DNA from 3 places in the Kitasatospora sp. NPDC093550 genome. Region 1 is predicted to be linked to each of the others. Evidence: riboswitches for the same ligand, from Rfam matches in the RefSeq annotation. Region 1 holds a riboswitch; each other region holds the start of a gene.

Region 1 (5,112 bases):
TCAGCCTAACGGGTCCGGCGGGGTTCGGCGCACACGGTTTCCCGGCGTCGCGGGTCAGCGGGCCGGGGTCACTGGTCGCCGTCGCGCTGGCCGAGGGTCACCTTGGTGGTGAAGGTCTGGCCGTTGCGGGTGTACTCGACGTCGACCGTCTCGCCGGGCTTGTGCGTCCAGATCCGGCTGACCAGGGCGGGGCCGTTCTCGATCGGCACGCCGCCGAGCTTGGTGATGACGTCGCCCGGCTTGAGGCCGGCCTTGTCGGCGGCGCCGCCGGGGACGACGGCCGGCTGGCCCTGGATGTCGCGGGTCTGGATCTGCGCGCCGTCGCCCTTGTAGTCGTCGTTGCGCAGCACGTCGAGCTTGGCGTAGACCGGCTTGCCGGTCTTGATCAGGGTGTCCGCGACCCACTTGGCCTGGTTGATCGGGATGGCGAAGCCCAGCCCGATGCTGCCGGCCCGCCCGTTGGCCGAGGCGTTGGACTGGATCGCCGAGTTGATGCCGATCACCGCGCCGCCGGAGTCGAGCAGCGGGCCGCCGGAGTTGCCCGGGTTGATCGAGGCGTCGGTCTGCAGGGCGTTCATGTAGGAGGCCTGCGAGCCGGTCTCGTCGCCGGAGGCGACCGGGCGGTCCTTGGCGCTGATGATGCCGCTGGTGACGGTCGACTCCAGGCCGTACGGCGCGCCGATCGCGACCGTGGCGTCACCGACGTTGACCTTGTCGGAGTCGGCCAGCGGCAGCGGGGCCAGCTTGCTCTTCGGCGGGTTGTCGATCTTGACGACGGCGACGTCGTAGCCCTCGGCGTGGCCCAGCACCGAGGCGTTGTACGAGGTGCCGTCGGCGAACTTGACGGTCAGTTTGCCGCCGTTGAGGGTCGGCGCGACCACGTGGTTGTTGGTGAGGATGTGGCCCTCGGTGTCGAAGACGAAGCCGGTGCCGGTGCCCGACTCGCCGTTGCCCTGCGCCTTGATGGTGACGACGCTGGGCAGCGCCTTCTGGGCGATCGCGGCGATCGAGCCGGGGGCGGGCTCGTTCTTCTGGGTGTCGCTGGCCTGGACGGTGGTGCTGCGGTGGTCGTCCGCCGAGCTGGAGCCGGGGTTGCGGTCGGCGATGGTCACGCCGAGCGCGCCGCCGGCCACCCCGGCGACCAGCGCGACGGCCGCGATCAGGGCGACCAGTCCGCCGCGCTTCTTGCGCGGGCCGCCGCCGTGCGGGCCGCCGGGGTGCTCACCCGGGTAGCCGAGCGGGCCGGCCGGGCCGCCGGGGAAGCCCGCGCCGCCGGCGGCGTCGTGGGTCGGGCCCCAGCCGCCGAGCGGCTGGCCGGCGCCGAAGGGGTGGTGGGCGTGCGCGGCGGGCGCGGCCGGGGCGGTGCCGTACGGGTCGTGCGCACCGGCGGCGGGCACGCCGTGGGTCGGGGTGGCGTACGGGTTGGCGGCCGGCGGCAGTGCCGGGGCCGCGGGCGCGGCCTGGGCCGCGGCGGGAGCGGCCGCGGCGGGGGGCAGGACCGGCGGCGGCGCGTCGATGTACCCGGTGGCCGGGTCGACGGCCGGCTCCTCGGCGGCCGACGCGACCGGCGCGGCGGGCGCCTCCGGCTCGGGGACCTTGGTGAGGGCGACGGTGGGCCGGTGCCCGCCCTCCGCCGGCGCGGCCTCGGCCGCCGGGGGCGCCGCGGGCGCCGCCTCGGGCTCGGGGACCCGGCTGAACGCCATGGTCGGCTTGTGCCCGCCGTCCGCCGGAGCGGCGTCGGCCGCCTCACCGGCGTCGACCGGGGCGGCCTGCGGCTCGGGGACCCGGCGGAACGCCATGGTCGGCTTGTGCCCGCCCTGAGCGGGGGCTTCGGAAGCGGACTCAGCCGCCTCCGGGCCTGCGGGCTGCTCCCCCTGCGGCCCGGTGGGCCCAACCTCGCGCTCGGTGCTCACGGACGACCTCCATAGCTGGCAGAACCAAGGACCATAGTTTTTCGCATTGCCGATTCGGTTGTCGTAAGGACCCCTCTGAAGAACTCATAAGAATCCTTAGCCCGCGCCGACGGCCGATGGTTCGCCGCCCCCGCCGGGCGTCCCGCGATGCGGACGGCACCCGCCCTGGCCTTGGCGTTCGCCCCCGTGCCGGTTAGCCTGTCGCTCCAAACTGACACGCGGGAGCTTGGACCGACCAGGCTGAGAGTGCGCATGTCGACCGTACGCCACGCGAGCGAGGCGGACGGCCGAGGGGGCGCTGACCGCCGGAACCTGTCCGGGTAATGCCGGCGTAGGGAGTATCGGCCATGCCGCCTGCTTCGCCATCCTCTTCTTCGGGCGCACCCGCGTCCAAGGATTTCCCCGACCACCCGGCCTCGGCCACCGCCGTCCTGGACCGGCCCGAGCGCGCCGAGGCGCCGCTGGTCCTGGACACCGAGCCGCCGCGCACGCTGCGCTTCCGGGACCACTTCGCGCTCTGGATGAACCTGGGCGTCAGCCTGATCGGCTTCTCCACCGCCGCCACCGTGCTCGGCGCCCCCGGCAGCGAGCTCTCGCTGGCCGCCTCGGTGACCGCGATCGCCGTCGGTACGGCGGTCGGCACCGCGATGCTCGGCGTGGCCGCGCTGATCGGTGCCAGGACCGGTGCCCCCGCGATGGCCAGCCTGCGCGGGCTGTTCGGCACCCGGCTGTCCTACCTGCCGACGGTGCTGAACATCGTGCAGTGCGTCGGCTGGGGCGTGTTCGAGCTGCTGACCATCTCGGCGGGCGCCCAGACCGTCGCCCACACCACCGGCTACCGCTGGCTGTTCGTGCTGCTCGCGGGCGCGCTGACGACCGCGCTGACCATCTGGCCGCTGGGCTCGATCGCGGTGCTGCGCCGCTTCGTCGCCGGCGCGGTGGCGGTCGCGATGGTGTACTTCACCGTCCAGCTGGGCCGCCAGGGCGTGCCCGACCCGGGCGCCGGCAACTGGCACGGTTTCCTGGGCGCGACCGACGCGATGATCGCCGTGTCCATCTCCTTCGTGCCGCTGGCCGCCGACTACACCCGGCACTCGCGCACCCCGCGCTCGGCGTTCTGGGGCAGCTTCTCCGGCTACACGATCGCCCAGGTCTGGTGCTACGTGCTCGGCCTGATGGCGCTGCTGCAGTCCGGCGGCGACCCCGACAAGATCTTCGACTCCTTCCTCGGCGTCTGGGCCGGCTGGCTGTTCCTGCTGGTGCTGGTGCTGCGCGAGACGGACCAGTCCTTCGCCAACGTGTACTCGACCGCGATGTCGGTGCAGAACCTGCTGCCGAAGGTCGACCGGCGGGTGCTGAGCGGCGGGATCGGCGCGCTGACCACCGTGCTGGCGCTGCAGATCGACCAGTTCACCGACAGCTACTACAACTTCCTCGGCCTGATCGGCTCGGTGTTCGTGCCGCTGCTGGCGGTGCTGGCGGTGGACTTCTTCCTCGGCGCCGGGCGCCGCGGCTGGGACCTCTCCGAGGACGCGCCGTCCCGCTGGACGATGCTGCTGCCGTGGCTGCTGGGCTTCGCCGTCTACCAGTTCATCGCACCGACCAAGGTGGCCGGCTGGTGGACGGACTTCTGGACCTCCGCCCAGGAGACCCTGCACTTCACCCCGCAGGAGTGGACCTCCGCCTCGCTGTTCGCCTTCCTGGTGCCGGCCCTGGCCACCTGGGCGCTCACCCCGCTCTCCCGCCGCGCCGCGCGCTGACGCCGCCCTCCGGCGCCGGGCACCGACCCCGGTACCGGCGCCGGAGGGCCCGCGGACGGCCCCGCGGATTGGGACCGTCTTCGCCCCCGCTTCACCTCGGCCGCCTATCGTTGGCCCCGTGACCAGCCCAGACCTGTCCTCGACGGCGGCGCGCACCGCGTCGCCCGTCCAGGTGATCGCCCACCGCGGTTCCTCCGCCGCCCTGCCCGAACACACCCTCGCGGCCTACCGGCGCGCCCTCGACGAGGGCGCCGACGCGGTGGAGTGCGACGTCCGCGTGACGGCCGACGGCCACCTGGTCTGCGTGCACGACCGGCGGATCGGCCGGGTCTCCAACGGCCGGGGCACCGTCTCCGCCATGACGCTCGCCGAGCTGGAGTCGTACGACTTCGGCGCCTGGAAGACCGGCCGCCCCAGCACCGACCCCGAGCTGCGCGGCGTGCTCACCCTGGAGCGTCTGCTGGAGCTGGTGGTGGACTGCGGCCGGCCGGTGGACCTCGCCATCGAGACCAAGCACCCGGTGCGCTTCCGCGGCCTGGTGGAGACCGAGCTGCTGCGGGTGCTGGAGCGGTTCAAGATCGGCGCGACCCGGGAGGGCGACCGCCCGTCCGCCCGGATCATGAGCTTCTCCTCGACCGCGCTGAACCGGGTGGCCGCCGCCGCACCGCAGTACCGGCGGGTGTTCCTGTTCGAGCGGACACTGCCGCTGCTCGGCAAGCTGCGCGAGGGCTCGCCGCTGCCGGGCGGAGCGCGGATCGCCGGGCCGGGCATCGAGCTGGTGCGGGCCCGCCCCCAGCTGGTCACCCGGCTTCGCGAGCTGGGGCACGAAGTGCACGTGTGGACGGTGGACGAACCGGCCGACGTCGAGCTCTGCCTGGAACTCGGGGTGTCCGCGATCATCACCAACCGGCCCGCCGAGGTACTGGCGCAGCTCGGACGGTGATCCGCCGGTGCGTCCGGGGCCGTCCCGGTGCGCACTGATCAGCCTGGTCGGCAGTCAAACCTTCCCCGCGCGATATTGCCGGAATTTCTCTCCCCGCGGACTCTTCCGGCCTCTTCCGGACTCTCCCGGACTCCGCCGGGCGACGGAGGGTGAGCACGGAATGACCTCCGGTCGACGGTCTGTCGCGATGCTCGAAATGGGCTCGCGGAATCGTCGGGTGCTCGTTTCCGACGCATTACCAAGGGGCATCTCTCCCTCGGCATACGCTGAAGGAGGTCCGGGGGTGGCGTTGATGGTGGCGCGTGAAGTGCCGACTTCATCGACCATGGCAGTGCCGCACGGCCCAGCGAGTGTCGGGGTCGCACGGCGCCGACTGCGTCGAGATCTGGGTGACCGGCAGATACCGGAACCGGTCATCGATGATGCCGTACTGATCCTTTCCGAACTGTTGAGCAATGCGTGCCGGTACGCCCGCCCGCTCGGCCCGCTGCCGGCG
Region 2 (5,112 bases), on a different contig from region 1:
TGCGGTTCCTGCGTGAACCGCGGATGTCCGCCGGGCTGTACGCGCTCTCCCCCGGCGACACCGACCCGCAGACCGCGCACGACCAGGACGAGATCTACCAGGTGATCAGCGGCCGCGCCGAGCTGACCGTCGGCGCCGAGACCGCGGCCGTCGGGCGCGGCACCGTCGTGTACGTCCCGGCCGGGACCCCGCACCGGTTCCACCACGTCACCGAGGAGCTGCGGGTGCTGGTGGTGTTCTCCCCGCCGGAGGACTGAGCAGCCGGAGGACTGAGCAGTCGGGCGGGACCGGACCGGGCGGCCCGGTCCGCGCGCGGCCGTTTAGGGTCGGCGGCATGACCCGCAGCCTCACCGAAGAACTCTGGTCCGCCATCGAGCCGGTCTACGCCGAGATCCTGGCCCACCCCTTCCTGGCCGGCCTCACCGACGGCACCCTGCCGCGCGAGGCCTTCCGCCACTTCGTCGTCCAGGACTCGCACTACCTGCGCGACTACGCCCGCGCCCTCGCCGTCTGCGCCGCCAAGGCGCCCGGCGAGGAGGACGTCCGGGCCTTCGCCGACGACGCGGTCGGCGCGCTGGCCGCCGAGCAGGGCATGCACGCCGAGTTCCTGACCGCCTTCGGCGGCACCGCCGAGCAGGCCGCCGCCGAGCCGGTGCTGCCCACCACCCGGGCCTACACCAGCTACCTGCTGGCCACCGTCTACGGCGGCTCCTTCGCCGAGGCGGTCGGCGCGGTGCTGCCCTGCTACTGGATCTACGCCCGGGTCGGCGAGGCGCTGCTCGCCCAGGGCTCCCCCGACCCGCTCTACGCCCGGTGGATCGCGACCTACGGCGACGAGGCGTTCCAGTCGGTGGTCCGCCGGGTGCTGGCCCTCACCGACCGGATCGGCGAGGAGCTCTCGACGGCCGAACGCCGCAGGGTGGTGGAGCACTTCGTGACCACCTCGCGCTACGAGTGGATGTTCTGGGACGCCGCCTGGCGCGGCGAGCGCTGGCCGGTCTGACCGGCGGCGGAGCCGGCCGGTGCGGGTGTCCGACGGCTCCCGGGGACCTGCTCCGGGGAGCTTCCCGGGGTTCTTCCCGGAGGTCGGCCGGGGGTGTTCCCGGGGGTCGGGCTCGGGGTGATCTCGGGGTTCTCTCCGGGCCGTTGGGCCTCGTTCCGGCACTCCGGCCCCCGTACGATCGACGTATCGAAAGCAAGCGGGATGCGGCTCCGGACGGCGGCCGACCCGAGGGGAGAAGAGGATCCGACATGGCTGAGCTCTGGAAGTCGCTGCCCTCCTGGGTGCGCAACATCGTCATCCCGGTGCTGGTCCTGGTGCTGGCCTGGAACATCGTCGCCTTCGTGTTCGGCGTGGTCGGGTTCCTGCTGGGCATCGTGATCAAGCTGCTGGTGGTGGTGGGCATCGCGGCCGCCGTGGTGATCCTGGTGAAGAAGGCGGCCAAGAGCTGACCCTGCTCCCCCAACCGCCGCCCTGAGGCCCGGCCCCCGTCACGGGGAGCCGGGCCTCGGCCGTTCCCGGGCGTCGGTCGCCGTTCCCGGGGCCGGGGGACGGACCCGCTCTGGACCTGCGGCAATCGGCTCGCTACGGTGTTGGGCGTCATGTGCAGGCAACCGCCTGCGACGCGGGAGCTCGGAGCACCGGGCTGAGAGGGCGCTGACCGGACCGTCGACGGACGGACCGACGGCTGCGTCGACCGCAGGAACCTGGACCGGGTAATGCCGGCGTAGGGAGTAGAGGTCAGATGACCACGTTCGAAGCACAGCCGCAGTCTGCCCAGAGCGCCCCCAGCAGTGAGCGCACCGGCTACCCGACCCCGGCCTGGCGCAAGGCGCACCGCGAGGGATCCCGCCCCGACCTGCGGGTCCCGTACCGCGAGGTGCTGCTCACCAACGGCAGGACCGTCCCGCTGTACGACACCTCCGGCCCGTACACCGACCCGTCGTACGAGCCCGACGTGCGCCGCGGCCTGCCCGCGCTGCGCGACGCCTGGATCCGCCAGCGCGGCGACGTCGAGGAGTACGACGGCCGCGAGCCGCGCCCCGAGGACGACGGGATCAAGCACACCGCGCCGCGCGGCGGCAACCTGCGCAACCTGGACGCCGTCTTCCCCGGCCGCCCGCGCCGCCCGCTGCGCGGCCGCGGCGGCGTCGCCGTCACCCAACTCGCTTACGCCAAGCGCGGCGTGGTGACCCCGGAGATGGAGTTCGTGGCGCTGCGCGAGGGCCTCGCGCCCGAGTTCGTGCGCGAGGAGGTGGCCCGCGGACGGGCCGTCATCCCGGTCAACGTGAACCACCCGGAGGTGGAGCCGGCCATCATCGGCACCAACTTCCTGGTGAAGATCAACGCCAACATCGGCAACTCCGCCGTCACCTCCTCGATCGAGGAGGAGGTGGAGAAGATGACGTGGGCCACCCGTTGGGGCGCCGACACCGTCATGGACCTCTCCACCGGCCGCAACATCCACACCACCCGCGAGTGGATCCTGCGCAACTCCCCCGTGCCGATCGGCACCGTGCCGCTCTACCAGGCCCTGGAGAAGGTGGACGGCAAGGCCGAGGAGCTGAGCTGGGAGGTCTACCGGGACACCGTCATCGAGCAGTGCGAGCAGGGCGTCGACTACATGACCGTCCACGCCGGCGTGCTGCTGCGCTACGTCCCGCTGACCGCCCGCCGCAAGACCGGCATCGTCTCGCGCGGCGGCTCGATCATGGCCGCCTGGTGCCTGGCGCACCACCGGGAGAACTTCCTCTACACCAACTTCGAGGAACTCTGCGACATCCTCGCCGCCTACGACGTGACCTTCTCGCTCGGTGACGGCCTGCGCCCCGGCTCGATCGCCGACGCCAACGACGAGGCGCAGTTCGCCGAGCTGCAGACCCTCGGCGAGCTCGGCCGGATCGCCCGCGAGCGCGACGTCCAGGTGATGATCGAGGGCCCGGGACACGTCCCGATGCACAAGATCAAGGAGAACATGGATCTCCAGAAGGAGATCTGCGACGAGGCGCCGTTCTACACCCTCGGCCCGCTGACCACGGACGTCGCCCCCGGCTACGACCACATCACCTCGGGCATCGGCGCCGCGATGATCGCCTGGTGGGGCACCGCGATGCTCTGCTACGTCACGCCCAAGGAGCACCTGGGCCTGCCCAACCGCGACGACGTCAAGACCGGTGTGATCACCTACAAGATCGCCGCCCACGCCGCCGACCTCGCCAAGGGCCACCCCGGCGCCCAGGAATGGGACGACGCCCTCTCCGACGCCCGCTTCGAGTTCCGCTGGGAGGACCAGTTCAACCTGGCCCTCGACCCGGAGACCGCCCGCGACTTCCACGACGAGACCCTCCCCGCCGAACCCGCCAAGACGGCCCACTTCTGCTCCATGTGCGGCCCGAAGTTCTGCTCGATGAAGATCTCCCAGAAGATCCGCGACGAACACGGCGACGGCGCCACCGCCGTGGCCTCCGGCTACGACGCCGAGGCCGAGGCCGGCATGCAGGCCATGTCCGAGGAGTTCAAGGCCCAGGGCAGCCGCGTCTACCTCCCCCTGGCGGACTGACCCGCCGGTCTCCCGTACGGCGCTGCTCCGGGAAGTGGAGGGGGCTTCCCCGCGCGGCGTCCGGGTCACCGCAGCGTCCGGGCCACCGCGGCGTCGGGACGCCGCGGTGGGCCTGCCCCGGCCCACCCCCGTGGGACCGGGGCAGGCCGGGATCAGGCGGCGGGGGGCTCGGGGTACCAGCGGAGTTCGACCGTGTTGCCGTCGGGGTCGCGGACGTAGACCGAGGTGGCGGTGCCGCGGGCGCCGTAGCGGGGGACCGGGCCTTCGAGGACGTCGAAGGTGCCGGAGTCGATGACCTCCTGCCAGTCGAGGGGCTCGACGGTGAGGCAGAGGTGGTCGACGTTGGACTCCTGCCGGGGGCGGGCGGTCAGGTCGATGATGGTGTCGGGGGTGACCCGGACGGAGGGGAAGGACACCTCTCCGGCGCGCCACTCCTCGACGCGGACGGGCTCCAGGCCGAGGAGGCCGGTGTAGAAGGCCAGGGAACGCTCGACGTCCGAGACGTTGAGGACGAGGTGGTCGAAGGCCACGACGCGCATCAGGGTCTCCTTGGGTGGGGTCATGGGGGATCCCGGCCGCGGTGCGTGCCGCGGGCCGTTCCTCGCGGGCGGTGACGTGTTCCACGATCCCTCGGGCCGGCCGCTCCATCAACGGCGAACGGCCGTACGATCGTTGAGCCTGATTCAACGATCGAGGGGCGGCGGGCGGGTTGCTGGAGCGGTTGGAGATCGAGGTCTTCCTCGCTCTCGCGGAGGAGTTGCACTTCGGCCGGACGGCCGAGCGCCTGCACCTGACCACCGGGAGGGTGAGCCAGGTGGTGAAGAAGCTGGAGCGCCGGATCGGCGGCCCGCTCTTCGAACGCACCAGCCGCTCGGTCCGACTGACCGCCGTGGGAGGGAAGCTGGCGGACGACCTGGTCCCGGTGGTGGAGGCGATGGCGGCCGCGCTACGGCGGGCGGAGGACGCCGCCCGGGGGGTCACCGGGGAGCTGCGGGTGGCGTTCCTGGGCGAGTGGACGGCGCCGGTGCTGCTCAGGGCGGTGGCGCTGTTCGGGGAGCGGCACCCGGACTGCCGGGTCGACGTCCGGGAGGTCCAGCTGGGCAACTCCCGGACGAGTCTGGAGGACGGCTCGGTCGACGTGCTGATCGCCTCCTACCCTTTCGACGGGATGGCCAACGGCCCGGTGCTGCTGAGCGAGCGGCGGGTCCTGGCAGTGGCCGCCGGGCACCCGCTGGCCGCGGAGTCCTCGGTGTCGGTCGAGGTCCTGGCCGACCACCCGGTGGTGCAGTACCCGGCCGTCACCTCGGCGTCCTTCAAACGGGACCGCACCCCCGAGCACACCCCGTCCGGCCGCCCGGTGCCCAAGGGCCCGTCCGGCGGGACGTTCTCCGAGATGCTCAGCCTGGTCGCCATGGGCCGTGGCGTCCTGCCGGTCGGCGAGCACTCGCGCCGCTACTACCCCCGCCCGGACGTGGCCTACGTGCCGATCCACGACGCGTCGCCGATCCTCCGCGGGCCGGTCTGGCGGGAGGGGAACTCGACGGCCCGGGTC
Region 3 (5,112 bases), on a different contig from region 1:
GAGGCCGGAGCCGATCGGCGAGCCCAGCGGCATGATCGCGGCGCAGCCGACGTCCTCCAACTTGCGGGCCAGCACCGGGTCGTCGTTGGTGTACGGCAGCACCGTGAAGCCGTCGTCGACCAAGGTCTCGGCGGCGTCGAGGAGTTCGATCGGATCGGGCAGCAGGGTGCGCTCGTCGGCGATCACCTCCAGCTTCACCCAGTCGGTGCCGAGCGCCTCCCGGGCCAGCCGGGCGGTCAGCACGGCCTCGCCGGCGGTGAAACAGCCGGCCGTGTTGGGCAGGACGCGGATGCCGTTGCGGGTCAGCACCTCCAGGACGGAGCCCTGGGTGGTGGCGTCGACCCGGCGCATCGCGACGGTGGTCAGCTCGGTGCCGGAGGCCAGCAGCGCGCGCTCCATGATCTCCAGGCTCGGCGCGCCGCCGGTGCCCATGATCAGCCGGGAGGAGAAGGTCGTCCCGGCGATGGTCAGCAGGTCGTCAGCCATCTCAGCCTCCCTGCACGGCGGTGAGGATCTCGACCCGGTCGCCCGTGCGCAGCGGTGTCCCGGACCACGAACTGCGGGGCACCACGGCCTCGTTGAGCGCGGCGGCGACACCGGTGTTGGCCCGGCTGACGGTGGCCACCAGGTCGGCGAGGGTCGTCGCGGCGGGCAGCTCGCGGGGCTCGCCGTTGACGGTCAGGGTGATCGGAGCAGTGGTCTCGGGCGGTGCGATCTCGGTCATGCCAGGGCCTTCGCGGTGGAGCGGTCGGAGGAGAACCGGGTGGGGGTGAACGGCTGTGCCAGGGCGGGGAGTTCGCCGGTGGCCAGATACTCGGAGACCAGGTCGGCGGTCACCGGCGTGAGCAGGACGCCGTTGCGGTAGTGGCCGGTGGCGGCGACCAGCCCGGGCAGGGACGTCGGGCCCAGCAGCGGCGCGTTGTCGGGCGAGCCCGGGCGCAGGCCGGCCGAGGTCTCCAGCAGCGGGAGTTCGGTGATGCCCGGCACCAACTCATGGGCATCGCGCAGGAGTTCGTACACCCCGCCGGCGGTGACCGTGGTGTCGTACCCCTGTTCCTCGGTGGTCGCCCCGATCACCAGCTCGCCGTTCTCCCGGGGCACCAGGTAGATGTGCTGACCACGCACCACGGCACGGACGTTGCGGGAGAGGAACGGCCGGTAGGCGTCCGGGATCCGCAGGCGCAGCACCTGGCCCTTCACCGGGCGGATCGCGGGCAGCACGCCCTCGGGCAGCCCGGCCAGCCGGTGGCTGTGCGGGCCGGCCGCGAGCACGACCTGCCCGGCGGTCACCGTCCCGTCCGTGCTCAGCCGGGCGCCGACCGCGCGGCCGCCCTCGACCAGCAGCTCCACCGCCTCGGCCGGGCGGACGGCCACGCCCGCGTGCTCCGCGGCCGCCCGCAGCGCGGTCAGCAGCCGGCGGCCGTCCACCTGGTGGTCGTCCGCGACGTGCAGGCCGCCGCGCACCCCGGGGGCGAGCATCGGCTCCAGCCTGCGGGCCTCCCGGCCGGTCAGCCAGGTCGAGTCCAGGCCCAGCCGCCGGTGGAAGGCGTGCAGTTCGCGCAGCTCCTCGCGGTCGTCGGAGTCCAGTGCGACGGCGACGGTGCCGCACTGCCGGTAGCCGGTGTCCCGGCCGCCGCTCGCCTCGCTGAGCTCGGCGGCGAAGGCCTCGTACCGCTGGTTCGAGGCCAGGCCGAGGCGCAGCAGCGGCTCCTCGCCGTACTGGAGCTCGGTGACCGGGGCGAGCATCCCGGCGGCGACCTTGGCCGCCCCGCCGCCGGGGGAGGGGTCGACCACGACGGTCCGCAGCCCGCGCTGCGCCGTCCGCCAGGCGACGGCGAGGCCGATGATGCCCCCGCCGATCACCAGGACGTCGGCGTCGGCGTCCGATGGCACGCGTGTCACAGCTGCTCTTCTCCCTTCGCCGGTATGACCCGGATCAGGTTCGGACGGTCGCAGGCCGTGTCAGCCCGCCTCTCAGCCCGGTTCGCCGGGCTCCCGCGATGGTGCCCCCACCATAACGCCGGGGCCGGGCGCGGCCGAAGGGCCGTACGAAGGGTGGACGGGGATGGGGGCGGGGGCGGGGTGTGCCTGCGGCGGGCGTGGTCGGGGGTTGGTGGGTGGGGCGTGGCCGCAGCCCGGTGCGAGGGTGGACGGGCCCCGGGGGGTGCGGCCGCGCTGAGTACAGTGACGGGCGTGGCAGAGCTGAGCGGTACGGATCGGGTGGTCGTCGTCGGGGCCGGGCTGGCCGGGGCGCAGTGCGTCCTGAAGCTGCGGCACGGCGGGTGGCGGGGGCGGATCACGCTGGTCGGCGAGGAGCCGCACGTGCCGTACGACCGGCCGCCGCTCTCCAAGGACGTGCTGCTCGGCAAGAGCGACAGCACCACCCTGGACATCGACTACGCGCACCTGGGCATCGAGGTCCTGACCGGCCGCCGGGCCACCGGCCTCACCCCCGGCGTGCTGCACACCGACCGGGGCGACCTCCCGTACGGCTCGCTGGTGATCGCCACCGGCGCCGTCCCGCGCGCGCTGCCCGGCGCCGAGCGGGCGCACCTGCTGCACACCCTGGACGACGCGCTGGCGCTGCGCGCCCTGCTGCGCCCCGGTCTGCGGCTGGTACTGGTGGGCGCGGGCTGGATCGGCGCCGAGGTGTCCACCGCGGCGCGCGAGGCGGGCTGCGAGGTGACGGTCGTCGAGGCGGGCCCGGCGCCGTTGCCCGGCGCGCTGCCGACCGCGGTCGGCTCGGCGATGGCCGCCTGGTACGCCGAGGCCGGCATCGACCTGCGCTGCGGGGTCGGGGTGGCCGCCGTCGAGCCGGGCGCGGTGCTGCTGGCGGACGGCTCGCACCTGCCCGCCGACGAGGTGGTGGTCGGGATCGGCGCCCGGCCCGCGACCGCGTGGCTGGCCGGCTCCGGCGTCGAGCTGGACGGGACCGGCGCCGTCGTGGTGGACGAGCGGCTGCGCACCGGTGTGCCGGGCGTGTTCGCGGCCGGCGACTGCGTCAGCTACCCCTCGGCCCGGGCCGGTGCCCGGCTGGCCGTCCAGCACTGGGACCACGCGCTGCAGTCCGGCGAGGCGGTGGCGGCCGCCGTCCTCGGCGCGGAGGCGTCGCCGTACGACCCGGTGCCGTACTTCTGGTCGGAGCAGTTCGGTCGGATGGTCCAGTACGCGGGCCGGCACGCCGAGGGCGACGAGCTGCTGTGGCGCGGTGGCCCGCGGGACGCGTCCTGGGCGGTGCTCTGGCTGCGCGACGGGGTGCCGAGCGCGCTGCTGACGGTGGACCGGCCGCGCGACCTCACCCAGGGGCGGAAGCTGATCGAGCGCGGCACGGCGCTGGATCCGGCCCGGGCGGCCGACCCGGCGGTGCCGCTGAAGGCGGCCGTGGCGTAGCCGCCGGGCGGGGGCGTGTGCGCGGCGGGGCACTGAGGTGGCAGTCTGGTGCCGTGAGTGAGATCGATGCCAAGACCGAAGCCCTGGTTCCCGAGTGGCTGTACCTGCCCGACATCTCCGAGCGGTGGGGTGTGCTGGTCACCGAGGTCCGCAACATGGTGAAGAAGGGTGACCTGATCGCGGTCCGCCGCGGTCCCAACAAGTCGCTGCAGGTGCCCGCCGCCTTCATCGACGAGCACGGCCCGGTGAAGCACTTCATCGGCCTGCTGACCGTGCTGCGCGACAGCGGGTTCAGCGATCAGGAGATCATCGAGTGGATGTTCACCGAGGACCCGTCGCTGCCCGGCACCCCGGTCCAGGCGCTGTGGGAGAACCGCGCGACCGAGGTCAAGCGCCGCGCCCAGGCCATGGCCCTCTGATGACGGACCTCCGGAGGGGGCTCGCCGACGCCCGCCTCTACCTGTGCACGGACGCCCGCCGCGAGCAGGGCGACCTCGCCGAGTTCCTGGACGCGGCACTGGCGGGCGGGGTGGACATCGTCCAGCTGCGCGACAAGGGCCTGGAGGCCAAGCAGGAGCTGGCGGCCCTGGAGGTCTTCGCCGACGCCTGCCGCCGCCACGGCAAGCTGCTGGCCGTCAACGACCGCGCCGACGTCGCCCACGCCGCCCGGCCGGACGTGCTGCACCTCGGCCAGGACGACCTGCCGGTGCCGGCCGCCCGGGCGATCCTGGGCGAGGACGTCCTGATCGGCCGTTCGTGCCACGCCGAGTCCGAGGTGGACGCGGCGGTCGCCGAGCCCGGAGTGGACTACTTCTGCACCGGACCGGTCTGGCCGACCCCGACCAAGCCGGGCCGCCCGGCGCCGGGCCTCGGCCTGGTCTCGTACGCGGCACGGCAGGCCACCGACCGGCCGTGGTTCGCCATCGGCGGGATCGACCTCGGCAACCTGGACGAGGTGCTGGCCGCCGGTGCGCGCCGGATCGTCGTGGTCCGGGCCATCACCGCCGCGGAGGACCCCCGGGCCGCCGCCGCCGAGCTGTCCCGCCGGGTGCGCGCGGCGCTCTGACGCCGGTCCGCGCCGGCTCCGGACCGCTCTGACACCGGGCCCCGGTGGCGTCGAGACCGCCGCCGGGGCGCCGTCGTCCCTCAGTACTTGCGGACGGTGGCGGCCTCGGCCAGGGCGAGCAGCACGCCGCGGGCCCGCTCGTCCGCCAGCGGCGCCGCCTCCAGCGCGGCCAGCGACTGCCGCATCAGTTCCTCGATCCGGTGCTCCACCAGCTCGGGGGCGCCGCTGCGGGCGACCAGCTCGCGCAGCCCGGCGACCTCCTCGGCCGCCAGGTCCGGCGCGCCGAGCCGCTCGTCCAGGTGCCGGGCGTCGGCGGCGGGCAGCCCGCGCATCGCGTGCGCGACCAGCAGGGTGCGCTTGCCCTCGCGCAGGTCGTCCCCGGCGGGCTTGCCGGTGACGGCCGGATCCCCGAAGACCCCGAGCAGGTCGTCCCGCAGCTGGAAGGCCTCGCCCAGCGGCAGCCCGAACGCCCCGAGGGCCTCGACCAGCTCCGGCCCGGCCCCGGCCAGCAGCGCGCCGACCTGCAGCGGCCGCTCGATCGTGTACTTCGCGGACTTGTAGTGCAGCACGGTCTGCGCCCGGTCCAGCGCGCCCTCGTCGGTGGAGTCGCCGGCCACCGGCTCCAGCACGTCCAGGTACTGGCCGAGCATGACCTC

Evidence for each region. A riboswitch is a leader RNA that binds a small molecule or an ion and turns the genes downstream of it on or off. The one in region 1 is predicted to bind thiamine pyrophosphate.
Region 2: it holds a riboswitch for thiamine pyrophosphate, as region 1 does, so the genes downstream of both, thiC (phosphomethylpyrimidine synthase ThiC) here and ACIRD3_RS23705 (purine-cytosine permease family protein) in region 1, are expected to answer to the same signal.
Region 3: it holds a riboswitch for thiamine pyrophosphate, as region 1 does, so the genes downstream of both, thiO (glycine oxidase ThiO) here and ACIRD3_RS23705 (purine-cytosine permease family protein) in region 1, are expected to answer to the same signal.

Annotation. Positions count from the first base shown of each region.
Region 1 covers NZ_JBIWJF010000015.1:463-5,574, reverse strand. The annotation lists gene ACIRD3_RS23710 (S1C family serine protease) at 69-1,913, opposite strand; TPP riboswitch at 2,122-2,268, shown strand; gene ACIRD3_RS23705 (purine-cytosine permease family protein) at 2,261-3,673, shown strand; gene ACIRD3_RS23700 (glycerophosphodiester phosphodiesterase family protein) at 3,792-4,616, shown strand; gene ACIRD3_RS23695 (ATP-binding protein) at 4,900-5,112, shown strand, end outside.
Region 2 covers NZ_JBIWJF010000018.1:13,590-18,701, forward strand. The annotation lists gene ACIRD3_RS26620 (cupin domain-containing protein) at 1-257, shown strand, start outside; gene tenA (thiaminase II) at 335-1,003, shown strand; gene ACIRD3_RS26630 (DUF5326 family protein) at 1,252-1,452, shown strand; TPP riboswitch at 1,616-1,751, shown strand; gene thiC (phosphomethylpyrimidine synthase ThiC) at 1,746-3,560, shown strand; gene ACIRD3_RS26640 (VOC family protein) at 3,713-4,099, opposite strand; gene ACIRD3_RS26645 (LysR family transcriptional regulator) at 4,270-5,112, shown strand, end outside.
Region 3 covers NZ_JBIWJF010000026.1:7,897-13,008, reverse strand. The annotation lists gene ACIRD3_RS31490 (thiazole synthase) at 1-486, opposite strand, end outside; gene thiS (sulfur carrier protein ThiS) at 488-724, opposite strand; gene thiO (glycine oxidase ThiO) at 721-1,902, opposite strand; TPP riboswitch at 1,897-2,009, opposite strand; gene ACIRD3_RS31475 (NAD(P)/FAD-dependent oxidoreductase) at 2,185-3,390, shown strand; gene ACIRD3_RS31470 (Rv2175c family DNA-binding protein) at 3,444-3,809, shown strand; gene thiE (thiamine phosphate synthase) at 3,809-4,456, shown strand; gene ACIRD3_RS31460 (polyprenyl synthetase family protein) at 4,537-5,112, opposite strand, start outside.